Regions from separate parts of the Paenibacillus hunanensis genome, predicted to be linked through region 1. Evidence: predicted binding sites of a transcription regulator. Region 1 holds the regulator's gene; each other region holds the start of a gene.
The links. Region 1 encodes Rex, which represses fermentation and respiration genes when NADH is low (regulators of the CRP and FNR family bind a similar motif). Its sites were predicted from a motif close to TTGTGAAATATTTCACAA; they were not measured.
Positions count from the first base shown of each region.

Region 2: SK066_RS03030 (TorD/DmsD family molecular chaperone) is a predicted target of Rex. The motif match lies at 2,834-2,851, and genes of this name have one in related genera.
Region 3: nirB (nitrite reductase large subunit NirB) is a predicted target of Rex. The motif match lies at 3,014-3,031, and genes of this name have one in related genera.

Region 1 covers NZ_CP139194.1:2,324,487-2,331,073, forward strand. The annotation lists gene dinG (ATP-dependent DNA helicase DinG) at 1-2,723, shown strand, start outside; gene SK066_RS09525 (redox-sensing transcriptional repressor Rex) at 2,720-3,379, shown strand; gene SK066_RS09530 (amidohydrolase) at 3,360-4,667, shown strand; gene SK066_RS09535 (cell wall elongation regulator TseB-like domain-containing protein) at 4,698-5,231, shown strand; gene SK066_RS09540 (2-isopropylmalate synthase) at 5,728-6,587, opposite strand, start outside.
Region 2 covers NZ_CP139194.1:765,355-771,941, forward strand. The annotation lists gene SK066_RS03015 (glutamine--tRNA ligase/YqeY domain fusion protein) at 1-334, shown strand, start outside; gene SK066_RS03020 (MFS transporter) at 446-1,576, opposite strand; gene mobA (molybdenum cofactor guanylyltransferase) at 1,984-2,652, shown strand; gene SK066_RS03030 (TorD/DmsD family molecular chaperone) at 2,866-3,534, shown strand; gene SK066_RS03035 (1-phosphofructokinase family hexose kinase) at 4,114-5,067, opposite strand; gene SK066_RS03040 (DMT family transporter) at 5,161-5,475, opposite strand; gene SK066_RS03045 (DMT family transporter) at 5,463-5,846, opposite strand; gene SK066_RS03050 (TetR/AcrR family transcriptional regulator) at 5,853-6,440, opposite strand.
Region 3 covers NZ_CP139194.1:1,195,479-1,202,065, forward strand. The annotation lists gene SK066_RS04730 (glucose-1-dehydrogenase) at 1-349, shown strand, start outside; gene SK066_RS04735 (hypothetical protein) at 368-1,135, shown strand; gene SK066_RS04740 (hypothetical protein) at 1,190-1,408, shown strand; gene SK066_RS04745 (SLOG family protein) at 1,668-2,294, shown strand; gene SK066_RS04750 (2-thiouracil desulfurase family protein) at 2,297-2,770, shown strand; gene nirB (nitrite reductase large subunit NirB) at 3,149-5,572, shown strand; gene nirD (nitrite reductase small subunit NirD) at 5,594-5,914, shown strand.

The DNA.
Region 1 (6,587 bases):
GCAACGCAGATGTAGCGGATGCTCCTGAGCTTGATGATGTGATGCTGGACATGATTCCGCTGCTGGAGGATGCTGTGCTGGTCGGACATAATGTCGGCTTTGATCTCGGCTTTCTGCAACGCGCGCTGGATCGTACCGGCTATTTGCCGTTTACGGGCAGAGTGCTGGATACGATGGACTTGTTGCGTATTTTCTTCCCGAATTTGCCAAGCTACCAGCTCAGTATGGTGAGCAGCTCGCTTGGTTTTCAGCATGACCGTCCACACCAGGCAGATAGCGACGCGCTGGCAACAGCACATGTATTTTTAAAATGTCTGGAAGAGCTGGACGGATTGCCTTTAATTACGGTGCAGCGACTATCCGAGCTATTTGATAATCAGGATAGCGATCTGGGCTGGTATTTTGACGGGGTACGGATGCAGCGTGAGGCACAGCCTGCGCAGGATCTGGACAGTCATCGCTTTTATCGTCAGCTGGCGCTGAAGGTAGGCGACTGGATCGATATTCCGTCCGCAGCGGATGAGCGCGGCACTATGCCGCTTGAGGATACATCATTTGAGCAATTTATCGAGCAGGTGAAGGATAATCTGCGTAATCTGCTGCCAGACTATGAAGAGCGTACCGCGCAAAATCATATGTTTGACGAGGTCATTCAGGCGCTGACCGATGAGAAGCATTTGCTGATCGAGGCAGGAACAGGTACCGGCAAATCGCTTGGTTATTTATTACCTTCCATTTATCATAGTGTCAAAACGAATGAACGCGTGATGCTCAGCACGCATACGATCAATTTGCAGGAGCAGCTACGTGAGCGAGATGTACCGCTGTTAACAAAGGTGATTCCATTCGCTTTTCGAGCAGCGGTATTTAAAGGAAGACAGCATTATTTGTGTCTACGCAAATTTGAGCATAAAATAAATACAAAGGAATTTCAGAGTCCTAAAGAAGATGTGCTAATTGCAGCACAGATGATCGTCTGGCTGACCGCTACAGAAACCGGTGATGATGAGGAACTGAACATGGGTAACCGTGGTGGCGACTTCTGGGAAACGGTAGCAAGTGATACCGACTCCTGTCTGGGACGTGCGTGTCCGTGGTTCAAGCAGTGCTATTATCATCGTGCCAAGCATGAAGCAGGTGCAGCAGATGTGGTCATTACGAATCATTCCAAGCTGTTTACCGATATTAAGGCAGGGCATCAGCTGCTGCCAGGCTATGAACGACTAGTAATCGACGAGGCCCATCATCTGGAGGATGTGGCTGGTAAGCATCTGGGGATGCACATGAAATATTTCACATTGGTTCATCCACTGCTGCGTCTGTTCAAGGATAGCAAAAATGGACAGCTCGCTGTATTGCGTCAGCAGCTTGGCTCGTCGGGTAGTGAACGAGCGATGGAATGGGCGATTGCGATCGATAATCTGTATCCTGAGCTGGCAGATGTGAAGGAAGACTGGGACAAGCTGAACGAGCTGCTGTTTGCGCTTTTGCCGCAGCGCAGCGATGCTGGACCAGGGGAAGCCGCTCAGTTTACCTTACGATTGCTACCGGATAAAAAGCCGGAAGAATGGGCACAGATTACCGAGCTAGAGAATCGTATTCATATTGCGCTTAGCCAGATCATCCGTCAGGGTGAGCATATTATGGGTAAGATCAAGGATTCTGACGATATTGTGGATACCGATGGTCTGGTGACGGATGTAACAGGTCTATTTAAGGATCTGGGCGGTGTGCGCGACGATCTGCGTCATTTTGTGAAGCTGGACAGCACGGATACGGTATACTGGTATGAAGCGAATGCAAGCTATCGCAGCAAATCGCTACAGATGTACGCTGTACCGGTAGATGTGAGTGAGCAGCTCAAGGAGCACTTTTTCGATAAAAAGAAAAGTATTATTCTGACCTCAGCCACATTATCGATCGATAAAAACTTCCAGTATATGATCGAGCAGCTAGGACTTAAGGAAGCCGAGCAGCAGGGCAAGCTGAATACGGTCATGCTGGAATCGCCATTTAATTATCGTGAGCAATCGCTCGTGCTCATTCCGCGCGACTTTCCAACCTTGAAGGGAAGCGTCGGTGATGAGCATTTTGTATCAATGCTGGTGGAGTCACTGGCAGAGTCTGCACAGGCGACACGCGGACGAATGCTGGTGCTATTTACATCCTATCGGATGCTCAGGCAGGTGTATGAGCCGCTGAAGGAGAAATTATCTACTAGCGAGATTGCAGTTTTCGGTCAGGGAGTAGATGGTGGCAGTCGTACGAAGCTGACCCGCCGCTTTCAGGAGCATCCGGCATCGGTATTGCTCGGAACGAGTAGCTTCTGGGAAGGCGTCGATATTCCAGGTGAAGCATTGACCTGTCTTGCGATCGTAAGACTACCTTTCCAGCCGCCGAACCATCCGCTCGTTGAAGCGAAAAGCGAACGGCTCAAAAGGGAAAAGAAAAATCCATTCATGAAATTATCTGTGCCACAGGCAGTTATCCGATTCAAACAGGGCTTTGGGCGACTTGTCCGGACGGCAAATGATCGAGGGATCGTGCTTATTTATGATACGCGGGTAATTGAGGCCTATTACGGCAGACACTTCCTGTATTCTCTGCCAGGCCCCAAAATGGAGCATATGTACACCCGTCAAATGATTCCCCGTATTGCCGAATGGTTGAGTGACCGGCCACAGGAGACGGAAGCTGCAAATCAAGAGGGGGAGCAAGCATGAAATCCGAAAAAATATCTGAAGCCGTCGTGCGAAGATTACCTGTCTATCTAAGATATCTGAATGAGCTTCATGCCCGTGAGGTGCCGACAGTATCCTCTCAGGAGCTGGGACAAAAGCTGGATCTGAATCCAGCGCAAATCCGCAAGGATCTAGCCTATTTTGGCGATTTTGGACGTAAAGGTATCGGTTATGATGTATCGTATCTGATCGAGAAGATTCGTCATATTCTCAAGCTGGATCAGCAGATTAATGTGGCGCTGATCGGAGCAGGTAATCTGGGGCATGCCTTATCAAACTACAATGCCTATTTACAGGAGACGATGAAGATTGTCGCTGTATTCGATTCCTATGAGCCGAAGGTGGGCACGAAGATCAACACACTGACCGTCAAGCCGATGAGCGATCTGGCAGAGACGATTCAAGCGAAAGGTATCCGTGTCGGCATCATTACCGTACCGAATACAGAAGCACAGCATGTGGCGGATCAGCTGGTTGAAGCAGGTATTGAAGCGATTTTGAATTTTGCACCGATTATTTTGAGAACACCACCGCATGTGCGTGTGCATACAGCAGATTTTACAACCGATTTGCTCAGTCTGGCTTACTATCTTGAAGACGGAAAGGAATTAGAAGTCAATGAACAACTCTCCGAGTAAATGGATGATTAAAAACGGTATTTTTGCCGTTCTGAATGGACCGAAGCCTGTGCTGCACGGTCATATGGTGATTGAGGACGATCTGATTACTTATATTGGTGAAGAAGAGCCGCAGGTAGAAGAGGATGTAGTCGTTGTCGATGGACGTCATCAATTCTTCATTCCAGGTCTGGTCAACAGTCACGGTCATGCAGCGATGTCACTGCTGCGCGGCTATGGTGATGATCTGGCATTGCAGGTATGGCTGCAAGAGAAAATGTGGCCGATGGAAGCCAAATTCACAAGTGACGATGTATACATCGGAACAGCACTGTCTGTACTGGAAATGCTCAAAGGCGGTACAACGACATTCCTCGATATGTATGATCGTTCGGAGCGTGTCGCTGAGGTTGTTGAGCAATCCGGTATGAGAGCTGTGCTGATGCGTGGTGTTATCGGTCTGTGCTCGGAGGAAGAGCAAACCGAGAAGCTGAATCAGGCGACTCAATTCGTACGTGATTGGCATGGTAAGGCAGATGGACGTATTACGACAATGATGTCTCCACATGCGCCGTATACGTGCCCGCCACAATTTATCGAACGCTTTGTACAGGCAGCACATGATCTGGATGTGCCGCTGCATACACATATGTCCGAGACGATCGCTGAGGTGGAGCAAAATGTACGTGACTACGGTTTGCGTCCAGTTGCTCATCTGGAAAAGCTGGGCGTGTTCACACGTCCAACGCTGCTTGCGCATGCGGTTCATTTGAATGATGAGGAAATTGAAGTGCTAGCGAAGCACAAAGCGACCATTTCCCACAATCCAGGTAGTAACCTCAAGCTGGCAAGCGGTGTAGCACGAGTGCCGGATCTGCTGAAAGCAGGAATCGTTGTATCCCTCGGAACGGATGGCCCGGCAAGCAATAACAACCTGGATATGTTCGAAGAAATGCGTCTGGCTGCCCTGATTCATAAAGGTGTATCTGGTGATCCAACAGCCGTACCTGCAACAGAGGCGCTGCGTATGGGTACAGAATATGGTGCCAAATCGGTATTCCTCGATAACACAGGCAGCTTTGAAGTGGGTATGAAAGCCGATATCACATCGCTGAATATCGATCAGCCACATTTCCTGCCATTCACAGACTTTATTTCCCATACTGTGTACTCTGCAAGCGCTAAGGATGTACTGCATGTATGGGTAGATGGCAAACAGGTAATCAAGGATGGCGTATCGCTGACGCTGGACGAGGAGAAAATCCGTCGTGAAGCGCAGTCGGCCTTTGAAGGCTTGCTCACACGCTGACTTGCAACAGATTAGAAAGGATGGCGTGTCTTGCGAAATTTGGGAACAGGCAAATGGATTGCGATCATTATCACGATTCTCGGACTGATCGTGCTCGGCGTGAATCAGTTCTACGTTCATGTAATGGCCAAGCCGTGGAGCCAGGAGCAGACTGCTCTTGAGATCGCCCAGCAAAATGCCAAGTTGACATCGGTCACACATAGCTACAAGTCGGTGTGGAACGATACTTCCATTTACTGGGTCATTCAAGGTAGTAATGAGCAAAATCAAAATGTAATGGTCTGGGTGAAGTTCAACACTGACGGTACTCCAGCTACAGGCATTAATGCGGTGCATACGGAGCAGACAGCAGGTACAATCACCGAGCAACGGGCAGGAGAGCTATTGCAAAAGGATCTTCCCGGCGCTGAGGTTGTACGCTCAATCCCGGGCTCGTATAACGGCAAATATGCCTGGCAGGTATTTGCCAAGTCAGGCGATCATTACTACTATGTATTTTATAACTTCCGTGACGGTACGAAGCTAGGCGGCCCAATGCAGCTGCCAAACACGCTTACGCCGTAATACCAATCAGATACATCTAAAGTTGTGCATGAAGGTTGAGCGAAAAGGTGGCGATAAGCTTCATCTGTCAGCTGTCAAACTATAGTGTACTGCACCAAGTAAGTTAAACAGTAAAAAACAACCGACTGGAGAGACGAGTATCGTTTCTCCAGTCGGTTGTTTTTGTTGGTTAAGCAAGAGATATAAGGAGATATTCACATTCATTCATATGGCATAGTTAGCGATAAAGATAGAAGTAGTACAAGTTTAAATTGTACTAGAAATATACAATTATCAGCTACTATCAGCCACCTGTCATCTGTATATTCATCCGTGCTGAATAGGTTGGCTTGTTTTAATTGAGGTATTTCATAAGCCTACTTATGCACCGGCTTACGAATTGATATACGCACCAATCAAACTAACTCTAAAAACCATATAGGCTATAACCGAACTAAAAGCCCCATGGACTATAAACAGTTTACAAACGAATGGTCACCAGTATAAATGATGTTCCTTAAACTCTTGCAGGCTCGCCCGATTCAGCAGTAGCCAGTAAGATCGCATTAATTCCGTTCAAAAATGCCAGACCACTCGCTTTGATCACATCCGTATCCATCGCTCTGCCTGTATACAGCTGACCTTCATGCTGGAGCTGAATATGAACGCGTCCAATCGCTTCCTGACCGCTTGAAATGCTGTTGATTTTGTAATGCTTGAGTGTAGCTTCTACGCCAGTCAGCGAGAAAATTGCACTATACAACGCATCGATCGGGCCATCGCCAATCGCGCTGCCGGTATGCAGCACGCCGCCTTTTTTCAGTTGTACCGTTGCGGTTGGCTGCAAGCCACCACTAATCACCTGAAAATGATCCAGCTCGTACAATGGAGACGTAATCTGCTCCTGCTCCTCAGTATCATTCAGCAAAAAGAACAGATCATGGTCATACACTTCTTTTTTACGATCAGCCAGTTCGAGGAAGCGCGCAAACCAGACTTCCAGCTGTTCAGGATCATTGGCAGTATAGCCCAGTCGTGCCATTGCATTTTTAAAAGCGTGACGACCTGAGCGCGCGGTCAACACCAGCTCCATTTCACCAGCACCGACTTGCTCGGGCGACATGATCTCGTACACATTTTTATCCTTCAGCAAGCCGTCCTGGTGAATACCGGAGGAGTGGGCAAAGGCATTTTCGCCTGTAATCGCCTTGTTCACCTGTACATCCAGACCGGTCAAATGCGTCAGCAAGCGAGACGTATTCATAATTTCTTCTGTGCGAATGCGCGTGCTGCACTGGTAACGTTCCTCACGTACTTTTAATGCCATCACGACTTCTTCGAGCGATGTGTTACCGGCACGCTCGCCAAGTCCGTTAA
Region 2 (6,587 bases), 1.6 Mb from region 1:
GATTCACTGGGTTGAAGCTTCTCAAGCCGTTCCAGCTGAATTCCGTCTGTATGAGCCACTGATCAAAGCAGAAGACGAAGAGCTAGTTGAAGAAACCGCTGGCGGTACAGATGAGATTCCAGAAAAAACATTCCTAGATTCGATCAATCCCAACTCGCTCGAAATCGTACACGGCTTCGTCGAGCCAGGATTGAAGGATACCGCTGCATTTGATCGTTACCAATTTTTCCGCCACGGCTATTTCAGTGCTGATCCAAAATATACCATGCCAGGAGACCCTGTCTTCAATCTGGTTGTATCGATGAAGAGCTCGTTCAAATTGCCGAAGGCATAAAGTATCCAACATTAATCGCTATGCATAACGGAGTGAGCATGATGTTTTCACGCTCATGATGATAAACAAAAAGGCGTTATCCTCTGAGGGGATAGCGCCTTTTATTTACATTTATTCTTCTTCATCAGGCAGCTGATACCCCGTTCGTCGTACATTCAGCCACATCAATGCAAAACCAATCGACCCTACCAGCGACAACGCCACGCCAGCCAGATACATCTGCTCTGACCCAAAGTTCTGGAACAGCCATCCACCGAGAAAGCCAGCGATGACGCCTGATACGCCGCTCCATGTCATCGTATACAGCGCCTGACCCGTACTGCGGAACGCGTTCGGCACGAACATCATCGTTAGCTGTGTTCCGACATAGAAATAGCCGCCAAACGTAACGGCATGCAGCAATTGGATAAAAATAACCTGCATCGGACTCACTGCTTCTGCCATTAGCAGCCAGCGGAACGTGAACAATAGGCTCACAATCGCCAGCCAGCCGATCATAAACGATACCTTTTTACGTAGAAAGCGATCGAATAGCAGGAATAGTACGGCTTCAAAAATAGACGAAGCGAATACCGCCCATCCGACCATACTTTTCGACCCACCCAGCTCGATTACATACAGCGATAGGAAGGTGCTGTTCATCATATTGGGAATTGCGACCAGCACGCCCAGTATAATAAAGCCGATAAAATACAGATTGCTACCGATCTGCTTTAACGTTTTCCAGTTGATCGGAGCAGCACCACCGGATAAACGCTCCTGCGGTGGTAATACGAGCATGAGCAGAATGGCCACCAGCAGGAGCGCGGTAAACACAATCCCGATGCGAGGCACGCCCAGCTGATCAATGACAGGCCCGGCAACGACGGCTGTCAGCGCCCATCCGAGCGAGCCATACAATCGGAAGCCGCCGAATTTATACGGCGTTCCATCGATATAGTTCAGAATCAATGTACTCGATTGCGCGAACATCGGTGTTTGAAAAAAGAAAAAGCAGGTCATCACAATATAAATAAGCGTATAATTTTCCACATTAAAGACGATCTGTACAAGCACAAGTGTACCGATCATCATCGTAAGCAGCACAAAGCGTACATTTTGCATCCGGTCACCGAGATAGCCCCAGAATGGATTCGCAAATAGCGATACAAAAGGTCCAATCGCCATCAATGCACCAATCTCACTCTGGCTCATGCCGATATCTTGCAAATAAAGCTGAAAGAAGCTGGTGAAGATCACCATCGTTCCATAAATGAAGAACGTATACCAGCGAAGGGTGAGAAAAGGCGATTTAGAAGGTATAGAGCTCAAGAGACGACAATCCTTTCAAGGCGACATTTAGTTCACTTTATCATTTGTTGAAAGGGGATACAAACCATTTCCAGCCAATTTCACCTAACTATGGATTGGAGAAGTGACAAAAGAAATAGCAACTGTGAGCGTGTGCATTTTCGTCCTTCATTTTTGGACTATAGGATTGCGCTGTATGTATAATGAACAGGTGAGGGGCTAGAAGTAGAAACAGACATACCAATGCATACAGGGAATGTATTCAAGATCAAAGTATTAGATAAAGTATGAGATAGATAAGTATACATACAACATAACCGAGATGATGGAAGCATCCTATCTCGATAGGAGGAAGGCATATGAAGCAGAAGGTAGCAGGCATTCTACTGGCTGGTGGGCAATCTAGCCGCATGGGCAGGGATAAGGCGATGCTAGATATCGGGGGCAAGCCGGTCATTCAGCGTGTAGCAGATACATTACTGCAATGCACACCTGATGTCTGTCTGGCGGTAGCGAATGAAGGCGATTATCGATTTTTGAATTTGCCAGTAGCCGCTGATGAGTACCCAGGATATGGACCTTTAGCAGGCATCTATGCCGGAATGAAGCATATCAAAGCAGAGTGGTATCTCGTCGCAGCTTGTGATATGCCATTTAGCAGTGTGGATTTAATGCACAATATGTTGGAAATAGCGATTGACATGCATGGAGATAGAGAGGGTATTCCGATCAGTCAGGCTGTAGTACCTACGTATCAGGATCGTATGCATCCGTTATATGCGGTCTATCATCGCACCGTAATGCCAGCACTCAAGAAGGCATTGGAGCACAAACAGCTTAAAGTGATGGATTGGGTGGAGCAGCATAATCTGGGAGAAATACCACTAGAAGGGCAATTGCCTGATAGTCAGGATGGATTCCTAGAATCCTGCGATATAACGCCATGGTGCCTCTACAATATGAATGATCCAGAAGCCTATGAGCAAGCAAGACGGATGCATATTTTAAAAGAAATGCCCGGCAATTAAGCGATCTGCCGGGCATTATGACCATTTTATGAACGTATAAGCAAAATGCCCATATCGCTTGTGATATCGGTTACAATATAAGTAAGCCAAAACATAACTACGCAATACAGTTGGATATGGCAGTATGATAAGTATTATTTATCAAGCTGATTACTATCATAACGCACATCCATCATTATGGTAGTGAATAAAATCACAAGGAGTGTATTTCAGATGGCAGTGAATACGGAAGTGAAAATGAGCATCGATTGGTTGTACAGTCGGGTAATCACGTATCGTTTGTTAAGTGAAATGCTACAGCGCAAGCCAACCCTGTCCAAGCTGATCGAATGGCGCCGGGATGCCGGACGCATTCAGCAGCTGTCTGCTCGCTCGTATTCCCTGCTGTCTGAACTGGAACAGACACCACTCGCTACAATTATTCAGTCGGCGACAGAGCATGCGACAGCATATGAACGGCTGCTGAGCGCCGATCAGAGGGAAGAGCATCTGCGTGCTGCGCATTATGTATGTGGTGGGCAGGAACGCTGTGGATACGAGGCGATCTTGAACTCGGTCTATGCACGCGCAGGTATTGCCTTTAAAAAGATGGAGCATGAGTCGGATGACCATATTGGAATTGAGCTGGAATTCATGTCTCTGCTAGCAGAGCGTCTGGCAGAGAGTGAGAAGCGTCCATTAGAGCAGGCGGCGGTCATTCAGGCGCAGCTTGATTTTATCGAGCATTATCTGCTCGTCTGGACAGATAAGATGGGAGCATGGCTTGCTGAGACTGCACCGGGTTCACTATATGAGCAATGGGGCACGATGCTGTACGATTATTTGCGACAGGATATGAACGATCTGCGGCAGTATGCTGTTCAGCTGCATGAGCATGCGTGAGAGTAGGCTTCCAGCAGATATGGATGAGTACATGAATTTTCATATTCAATTATGATCCTGGCACGTACAAGAGCACCAATCGATCCTGTTCGTGCCTTCGATTTTCCAACCAATATAAACAAGCTATACGATGATAAAGAAGCGCTCGATCATGAAGATAGTCATCGAGCGCTTCTTATGTATGAGCAACTTGGTTAGCCAGCGAATAAGAGGACTTCATGCGTCTCCTCGTTTTAAGCTTATAATGATCTCAAACATAACAATTTACGGTATGAATATAAATAATTCTGCAAATCGTCACAAAATTATTTGTAAGCGGATTCAAATAAGCATAAATAGTCTAATGGAGTAATAAAGGAGGTTTGCACCTTGAGCCACTACAGGGAGATACTGCCAAAGATCATCGTCAGATCATGTGATCGGACGAGGGAATTCCCTTCGCTCGATTGGGCAAGACAGTATGCGCTAAAGGAACTGGTCCCGCAAGAGATTAATTTTGTCGTTAGCGATCAGCAAACCGGTGAGATTTTTATGGATGTACGCTTTGCAGCACGAACCACAACAACAATCCCCTGAGCCTCAGGCTACAGGGGATTGTTCGATCTGAATATCATTACCGATTTGCATCACATCATCTGTATCGATCCAGCCAGCGGCAGGTTGCAAGGCACAGGCGCTACCACATGCCGTACCTAGTCGTAGCATCGCACGGGTCGAACCCCCACGACTGGCAGAGACGATCATGCCTGCCATCATCGCATCTCCACTACCGAGCGCACTGCGAATAGATAGACGCGGCACACGAATCTGGTAAAAGGAGCCGGTGGAGCGTTCCGCTGCAATCGCACCTTCCGCGCCAAGCGAGATCACCGGTAGCTCGATACCATGATCCATCATCGCGGTTAGCGCCTGATGCAGACGTTCCTGCCGATTACTGCTATCCTGTGCGATACCTGCCCATTCACAGGCCTCCTGCTCATTCGGCTTCACCATATACGGTGCTGCTTTCATACCGTGCATCAATGCTTCACCGCTACTATCGAGCGCGGTGCCCGCTCCATTGCGACGTGCAATTTCGATCAGTCGTACATACACATCAGATGGACAATGCTGGGGCAGACTACCGGAGAAGAGCACCCAGCTAGAGCAGGCTGCCAGCTCCGCCACGGTTTGCTCCAGCAGATCCAGTTGTTCAGCCGTAACGGTTGGAGCTTGCTCGATCAGCTCGGTTTGTGTACGGCGGCTTTGATCGAGAACGGTAATTGCGAGCCTCGTCTCGCCCTCTGCTTCGGTAAATCGGCAACCGACCTGCTCCTGTCGCAATAACGACACCAGCTTGCGTCCATTATGCCCGGCGATCAGCCCAGTAGCCGTAACCGGTTCGCCCAATTGCTGGATGATGCGTGCGGCGTTGACGCCTTTGCCGCCAGGTAGTGTAATCGCATCCTCAATACGATGAACGGTATTTGGACGCAGGGAAGGCACCTGATAAATAACATCAAGTGCCGTATTCAATGTTACTGTCGTAATCATGCCAACTACTCCTTCAACCTGCGAAAGTCATTGCTGGATTGGCGTTTACTTCATCTATGCTGCCGTTTGTATAAGTAAACGGCAGACGGATCGTCACGCAATAAGCTTCAAGCCTACTGCGGACGTAATAATCATCGCGATGAACAGGATGCGCAATCCGCTTCTTGCTTCATTATACATGAGCATGCCTACCAATGCGCCACCGACTGTTCCGATTCCTGTCCATACCGCATAAGCGGTTCCCATCGAAATGCCATTCATGGCAATCGTCAAAAAGGAGAAGCTACCGACAAACGCGATCACCATCATCATCAGATTGAGGATCGAGCGCTGCCGAATGATTCGATTCATCGAGATAACGCCGAATACTTCAAATGCGCCAGCGATGACCAGACTCAGCCAGTACATGATGCTTCACCTGCCTTTGTGTTTGCTTTTGTCTGTGCTTCTGCTGTTTTGTGATCCTTATCCGTAACAAGCTTCAAGCCGATCACGCCAGCGAGCAGTAGTAAAATAAGTGCAATCTTCGTCCACTGAATCGGCTCGCCGAAAATAATCATCTCTGCCGCCACCGTACCTCCTGTACCCAGTCCAGTAAACACGGCATAGACCGTGCCAACAGGCAGACGACGCGATGCCTGAATAATCAGATAAAAGCTAAGCGCGATACCTATCGCGGTCAATGTCCATTCCCCAGCTGTAGCGGCATGCTTCAGCCCGGATACCCACACAACCTCGATCAGTCCGCCAATAAATACATAAAGCCAATTGCGATTCATACGGTGTTACCCCTTTCCAATAATTCCATTCCAATAGATCGGCCAGGTCGCATCCAGTCGCTGGATCGAGCGTTGCTCCTGACCATACAAAACCTCCAGCAAAATGCCATCCGCACAGGTTAGATAAGCTCGCGCCGCCTGCATAGCCGATACGGAGCAATTTAAATTTTCCTTATGCAGATTATGTTCAAATAGTCGCACCAGTTGATTTTCCATCGTATCCAGCATGTGATAGATGAGCGGCATCACTTCATGCTCTAGCTCCTTGGGTGGGAAGAAGGACATGCGCATCACGAACTTGATCGTATCATCAGAGCGATATAGCTTCTGCATATGCTCCAGCAATCCATGTAGCTTGTACTCCAGCGTATGGTGATGATGTGCCAGCATATAACGCTTGAGCGAATGCTGCTGCACACGCGACGCACGATGAAGCACCTTCATGAACAGGTCTGCTTTGCTATTAAAATGCGCATAGATCGATGGCTTTTTGATGCCTGCTTCGGCTGCGATCTTGGCGAGTGAAGCTCCTTCATAACCATCACGAGCAAAATGGGAAAGTCCAATCTGTAGCAGCTGCTGTTTTACATTCATTATTTACACCTACCTAACGGTCGTTAGGTAAATATTAAAGCAATCGAATTTTAAAGTCAACCCTGTGCTTTTGAATGGTTTTTAATGAAAAGTATAAAGAATAACAGGGGAGCTATATAAGTGGCTATATTATTTGTGAGCCGCTCT
Region 3 (6,587 bases), 1.1 Mb from region 1:
GCATGAGATTATTCCGTGGCCGCACTTTGTGCACTACACTGCCAGTAAGGGCGGTGTGAAAATGATGACGCAAACGCTGGCGATGGAATATGCACCGCATGGCATACGAGTGAACGGTATCGCACCAGGCGCGATCAATACCCCTATCAATGCGGAGAAGTTCAAAGATCCGGAGAAAAAGGAAGCGGTGACCAAGCTGATTCCAATGGGCTATATTGGTGAACCGGAAGAAATCGCTGCTGTCGCTGTATGGCTGGCATCCTCCGAAGCAAGCTATGTGACCGGGATTACATTGTTCGCGGATGGCGGTATGACGAAGTATCCTTCCTTCCAGGGCGGAAACGGCTAAATCGGAGGTGCGATCATCATGAAGCATGAAGTCGATGTGCAGGATAAGAGTACAGCGCAGGAGCAGCCATCGATTCACTGGTATCCCGACCCAGAGGAGGTACTGGACAATCCAGCGCTCTCCTGCTATTTTCTACCGCTCGTCTCCTTTGATTATGAGCATCTGCAAAATGGGCAGATGTACCGGATTCACCTATTCGGTATAGAAGGATTACCGTGTGTTGCACCCGATCGGTATGGTGAGCCGCATGTATGGGGCTTTGCCTATAATGATGGCAAATATCGCTGGCTCGGCGATACCGCCGTATTTGGTGGTATGAATGTGCCTGAAGTCTATGCGTGGCTATTACAGGACTTTGACCGCAACTGTGAATATTATATGCATGAGCGGATGAGTGCAGATGATTATGTCACAGGTGCGCAGACCGCGCTTGCGAGTATTGCGAACTTTGATGCTCATGCCTATGCGCATAGCGTATACAGCTACATGTACACACGTATTCATTACCAGCGGACAGGGCAATTTCGGCATATGGATGAGCTAACCGGTCAGCGACCAGCTAGCTTCGGACTTCGCTCAGAGCGCTGGCTTTTAGATCATCTGGAGGCACAGCAGCTGGGCAGCTCGGTACTGGCTGGTTTGACTACAGTGGAGCGTAATCGCTATGAGCTGGAAGCGTCGATGATTGTAGGTGGAGCGGAACGGTTTCATTTTATGGATAGCAGTCAGGGTGCGGTAGTAGCTGCACTTGATACCGAACGCCAGCATGTCTATCTGTTGCAATAAAAGCATGAACAAAGGATAGAGTTGCCTTCATGATTATGCTATGATGATGCTGAGGTGAGTGCATTGACGACAGAACAAAATCAACCATCGTCCACTGAGGAAGCAAGTCAGTCCAAGAAGCTGAGTCAGGCTGAAGCAGCCAAGCGTCTGCTGGCACAAAAGAAGCAAAACCAGGGTAAAGGTGCAGGTGGTCTACAATCAACAGGTACGAAAAAGATGACCAGCCAGATGACCAAAAAAGTAAACAATCAACGCAAAAAGATGGGGACGTAATTGCTCATTCCATTTTGCGTTTGCCGAATATCGTATTCGGATAAGCTGTACACATAAGGCAGTACACAAAGACCCTTTGCAGCGCTCACTGGAGCCGAAAGGGTCTTTTTATCTGTTTACCTGTTTTGTCATGACTGTTATGTTTGTTATGTTTGCCATGGCGAAAAGGTGATTTTATCTATATAGCGAGGTCATCATGGTATGATGATACGAGTGGCTACACCTACACAATGAACACGAAAGCAGGGGACGCTAGCGTATGAAAAATATACTGGTTACGGGCTACCGGGCGCATGAGCTGAATATTTTCAACCAGAAGCATGAAGGTATCCCATATATCCGGCAGGCGATTCGAAGCAAGCTCGTTCCGCTGCTGGAGGAAGGCCTGGAATGGGTGATCACGCCGGGACAATACGGTGTCGATCTGTGGGCATGTGAGGAAGCGATCGAGCTGAAAAAAGACTATCCGCAATTACGGATTTCGATCCTATCTGCATTTGCCAGTCCAGAGGAACGCTGGAGCGATGATAAGAAGGAATATTATGAGGGCATTTTGAAGCAGATTGATTTTCATGGTGTGGTGAGTAATCGCCCCTATGAAGGCATCTGGCAATTCAAAGCACGGGACGAGCTATTATTTCGTAAAACCGATGGTCTTATTCTGGTATACGATGAGGATGCAGGGGAAGGAAGTCCGCGCTTCTTCAAGCAGGAGGCACTACGCAGACAGCAGGAAAATGGATACCGCTATATTAGTATCAGCTCTGAGGATATTCAAAGCCTTGCGGACGAGCAGCGAATGGAGGAGCAATTTGATGAGCCGGAGCAAAATGCTGAATATAGTGTGGAAGGCTTTACCGATGAGATGGTGAGCAAGGAGGAATAGAAATGATCGGAATTAGTGCATGTCTGATCGGTACACCTTGTCGATATGATGGAGGCAGCAATCTAGTTCAGGCGCTGGAAGAATTGCTATCTACCGGACAGGCTGTCGTCTTTTGCCCGGAGGTGCTTGGCGGTCTGTCCACACCACGCGAGCCAGCTGAGATCGTAGGCGGAACCGCAGACGATGTATGGGCAGGAATAGCACGCGTTGTGACGACTACTGGTGTCGAGGTGACCGAAGCATTCAAGCAAGGCGCCTATATCGCACTGGAACAAGCACAGCAAGCGGGTGTAACTGTAGCTGTGCTGAAAGCGAATAGTCCTTCCTGTGGCAGTCGGATGGTGTACGATGGTACCTTTAGCGGAAATAAGATCGATGGAGCGGGTTTAACAGCAGCACTATTTCGTCGCCATGGCATACGTGTGCTGGATGAAGGTGAGCTTGCTTTGGAGCCGACGCTTTTAGCTGGAAGCTAACACAAACGAGTGAACTATTGCGCGTCTGTACCGCCTCCTATCAATAGTCACGATTTGTTCAATTTTAAAATAAACAGGGACAGAGGTCGAAATAGACTCTGTCTTTTATTTTCGTTGTTATATGAATTTTAAAGGTAAAAACATAACTAAAAGTGGAAAAGTAAGGTGATCTAGATCACATCACCTCCCATTGTGCAGCAGTATACTAAACATATAAAAAGCTCCAATTTTAGATATTAAAGATTGTGAAATATATAACGTAGTTGTGGGATATTTATAGATGCTTCGACGCTTTGAACACAGAATGAACCACATTATAGAACAAGCCACAATGTAGATCAATTACAACACCACTATAAACGCAATGGGGGAATTGCAATGACAGCAACACGCGAACGACTCGTCCTGATCGGTAATGGTATGGCAGGGGTAGCGACACTGGAACAGATCATCAAGCTGGGAGGCAACTACGAGATTACCATTATCGGTAGTGAGCCGCATCCAAACTATAACCGGATCATGTTGTCTTATGTACTGGAAGGCAGCCAGACGATTGATGATATCGTACTGAATAGCCGCGAATGGTATGCAGAGAATGGCATTACCCTGCATACTGGTGTCACCGTGACTGCGATCGATGCGGACAATCACTGCATCATCACGGATAAAGGTGACCCAATTCCATATGACAAAGTCATTATCGCTACCGGTTCTAGCTCGCTGATTCTACCTATTCCGGGTCATGATAAACAGGGCGTAGTCGGATTCCGTGATATTGCAGATTGTCATCAGATGATGGAAGCCGCTGCGACTTATCCGAAAGCCGCAGTGATCGGTGGCGGATTGCTCGGTCTGGAAGCTGCAAAAGGTCTGGTCAGTCTGGGTATGGATGTTACGGTTGTGCACCTGATGAATGATCTGATGGAGCGCCAGCTGGATTCGGTCGCTGCTGTGATGCTGAAAAAGGAACTGGAATCACAGGGCATCCAATTCAAAATGGGTGCACAGACTGCTGAGCTACAAGGTGGCGAGCGCGTAGAGCGTCTGCTGTTCAACGATGGTACTACACTGGAAGCGGACTTTGTCGTGATGGCAGCAGGGATTCGTCCGAATACGGCAGTAGCGCGCAATAGTGGAATCGAAACGGAGCGCGGCATTCTCGTGAACGACTATTTGCAAACATCGATGCCTAACGTCTATGCTGTCGGCGAATGTGTACAGCATCGCGGCAATTGCTACGGGTTGGTTGCTCCATTGTTTGAACAGGGCATGGTGCTGGCAAAGCATATTTGCGGATTGGATACACAGCCGTATGAAGGCTCGACTGTATCGACCAAGCTGAAAATCTCCGGTGTTGATGTGTTCTCGGCAGGTGTGTTTATTGAAAATGAACAGCAATCGGTTATTACCGCTCGCGATGATTGGAAGAAGACGTACAAAAAAATTATTTTACAGGATAACATCATCGTCGGCGCAGTATTGTTTGGCGATATTAACGATTCGGCACAGCTGCAAAAGTTAATTCGTGATGGTGCGCCGATGACAGACGAGCTATATGCGGAGCTAATGGGCACAGGTGGTTGCAGTCATGGTAAGAAAAAAGCATCGGTCGAAACGATGGCAGATGATGAAATTGTCTGCGGCTGTAACGGTGTCACCAAGCTAGATATCGTCAGTGCAATTCAGGATAAAGGGCTAACGAGCGTAGACGAGATTAAAGCATGTACGGGTGCGACTCGCTCATGTGGTGGCTGTAAACCAGTGGTAGAGCAGATTCTGCAATTCGTACTTGGTGACGGTGCAACTGTAGCTTCAAGTCAGGGCATCTGCGGGTGCACAACTCATAGTCGCGACGAGATCGTTGCTGCCATTCGCGACAAGGGCTTAAAAACGATCAAAGAAGTCATGAATGTGATGGAATGGAAAAATCCAGAGGGCTGCTCGAAATGCCGTCCAGCTATTAACTACTACCTCGGTATGATCCATCCGGTAGAATATCAGGATGAAAAGGAATCGCGCTTCGTAAACGAGCGTATGAACGCCAATATCCAGAAGGACGGTACGTATACCGTTGTTCCACGGATGTATGGTGGCGTAACGACACCGGAAGACTTGAAAAAGATCGCCGATGTATCGGTCAAATATAATGTGAAAGCTGTGAAAATGACAGGCGGACAGCGGATCGACCTGATCGGTGTGCAAAAAGAAGACCTGCCGCTCGTCTGGGCAGAGCTGGATATGCCATCAGGCTATGCATATGCCAAATCGCTACGTACCGTTAAAACCTGCGTTGGTTCGCAGTTCTGCCGCTTCGGTACACAGGATTCGATGGGCATGGGCGCATCGCTGGAACAGCGATTTGAACGTCTCGACTTCCCTGCCAAATTCAAAATGGCAGTCAACGGCTGTCCACGTAACTGCGCTGAATCGTGCACCAAGGATATCGGTATCGTTGGTAACGATGGCGGCTGGGAGATCTTTATCGGTGGTAACGGTGGGATCAAAGCACGTCTGGCTGATTCGTTCTGCAAGGTTAAAACTGATGAAGAGCTGATCGATCTGTGCGGCGCGATCATTCAATACTACCGCGAAACTGGTAAATACCTCGAACGCACCTCGGAATGGGTCGAACGTATGGGACTGGATCAGATCAAGGCTGCTATTCTGGATGATACGGATAACCGTCAACAATTAATCGAACGCGTCAATATCGCATTGGCTCAGCTTGAAGACCCATGGCAAAAAGTGCTGCATGATGAACCAACACGGACAGCGCTATTTGGAACGAAAACAAACGTATAACGCAAAAGGAGGCTGAACACTATGAACATGACCCAAACATTTTATCAAGCAGGCACACTGGATGAATTCCTGAGTCGAATCGGACGCGTAATCATTCTGGAAGGACGGGAAATCGCTGTATTCCGCACCTCTGATGATCATGTCTTTGCACTCGAAAATCGTAACCCTCATCCGAAAGGTGGCCCTATCGCCGAAGGTATCGTATCCGGTCACATTCTGTACGATCCGCTATATGATTGGCAAATTGATCTGAGTACTGGAATGGTACAGGCGCCTGATGAGGGACAAGTTCGGACGTTTCCGGTCAAGGTTGAGCAAGGAATGGTTTGGATTGGATTGTAAGGTTGGATGAATAGGTACACGTATTAAAATGTTCGTCGCAGCAACCACTCCAGGCAGAGAACATGCCAACGACCTCCGGTTAAGCCGGGATACTCCGAATAGGAAGAAAGCAGATGAAACGGTAAGATATTTTGCTTTGCAAAAATCCCTTTTCATGGAACCCCGTGTTAGAAGATCACTAACACTAGGCATCCCGGCTTAAAGGTCGGTCTTTTGACATCGTTCTCTGCCTTCCGTTCTGTGCAAGGATCGATTGCTGATTGTGGTTAGTTACTTCATTTTTTTAGTGTCAGCGCATAGAGTGAGTAACAGTTATTTTATAAGATTCGAATAGCATGTTTAGTTATAGCAATCTTATAACAAATGTAACTGAAGCTAAAAAAACTAATGTTTACTGCTAGTTTTACAACTTCTCGATGCGAAAAGCACTGAACGGAGGGGAGGAAATAAGGGGAAAGGACGACTTACCGTGTTAGCGACTTCCTAACACAGGATTCAATGAAAAAGTGAGTTTTGCAAAGCAAAATATCTTACCGCTTTTGGAGCTCAGGAATCTACATTTTACTCCTACTCCGTAGATTTCTGTGCGAGACCAGAGTCCGTCCCCTTATTCCTTCCCGGAAGTGATGTATGCCAACGCACCATAGTTAATAAACAAAAGAACAAGTAACAC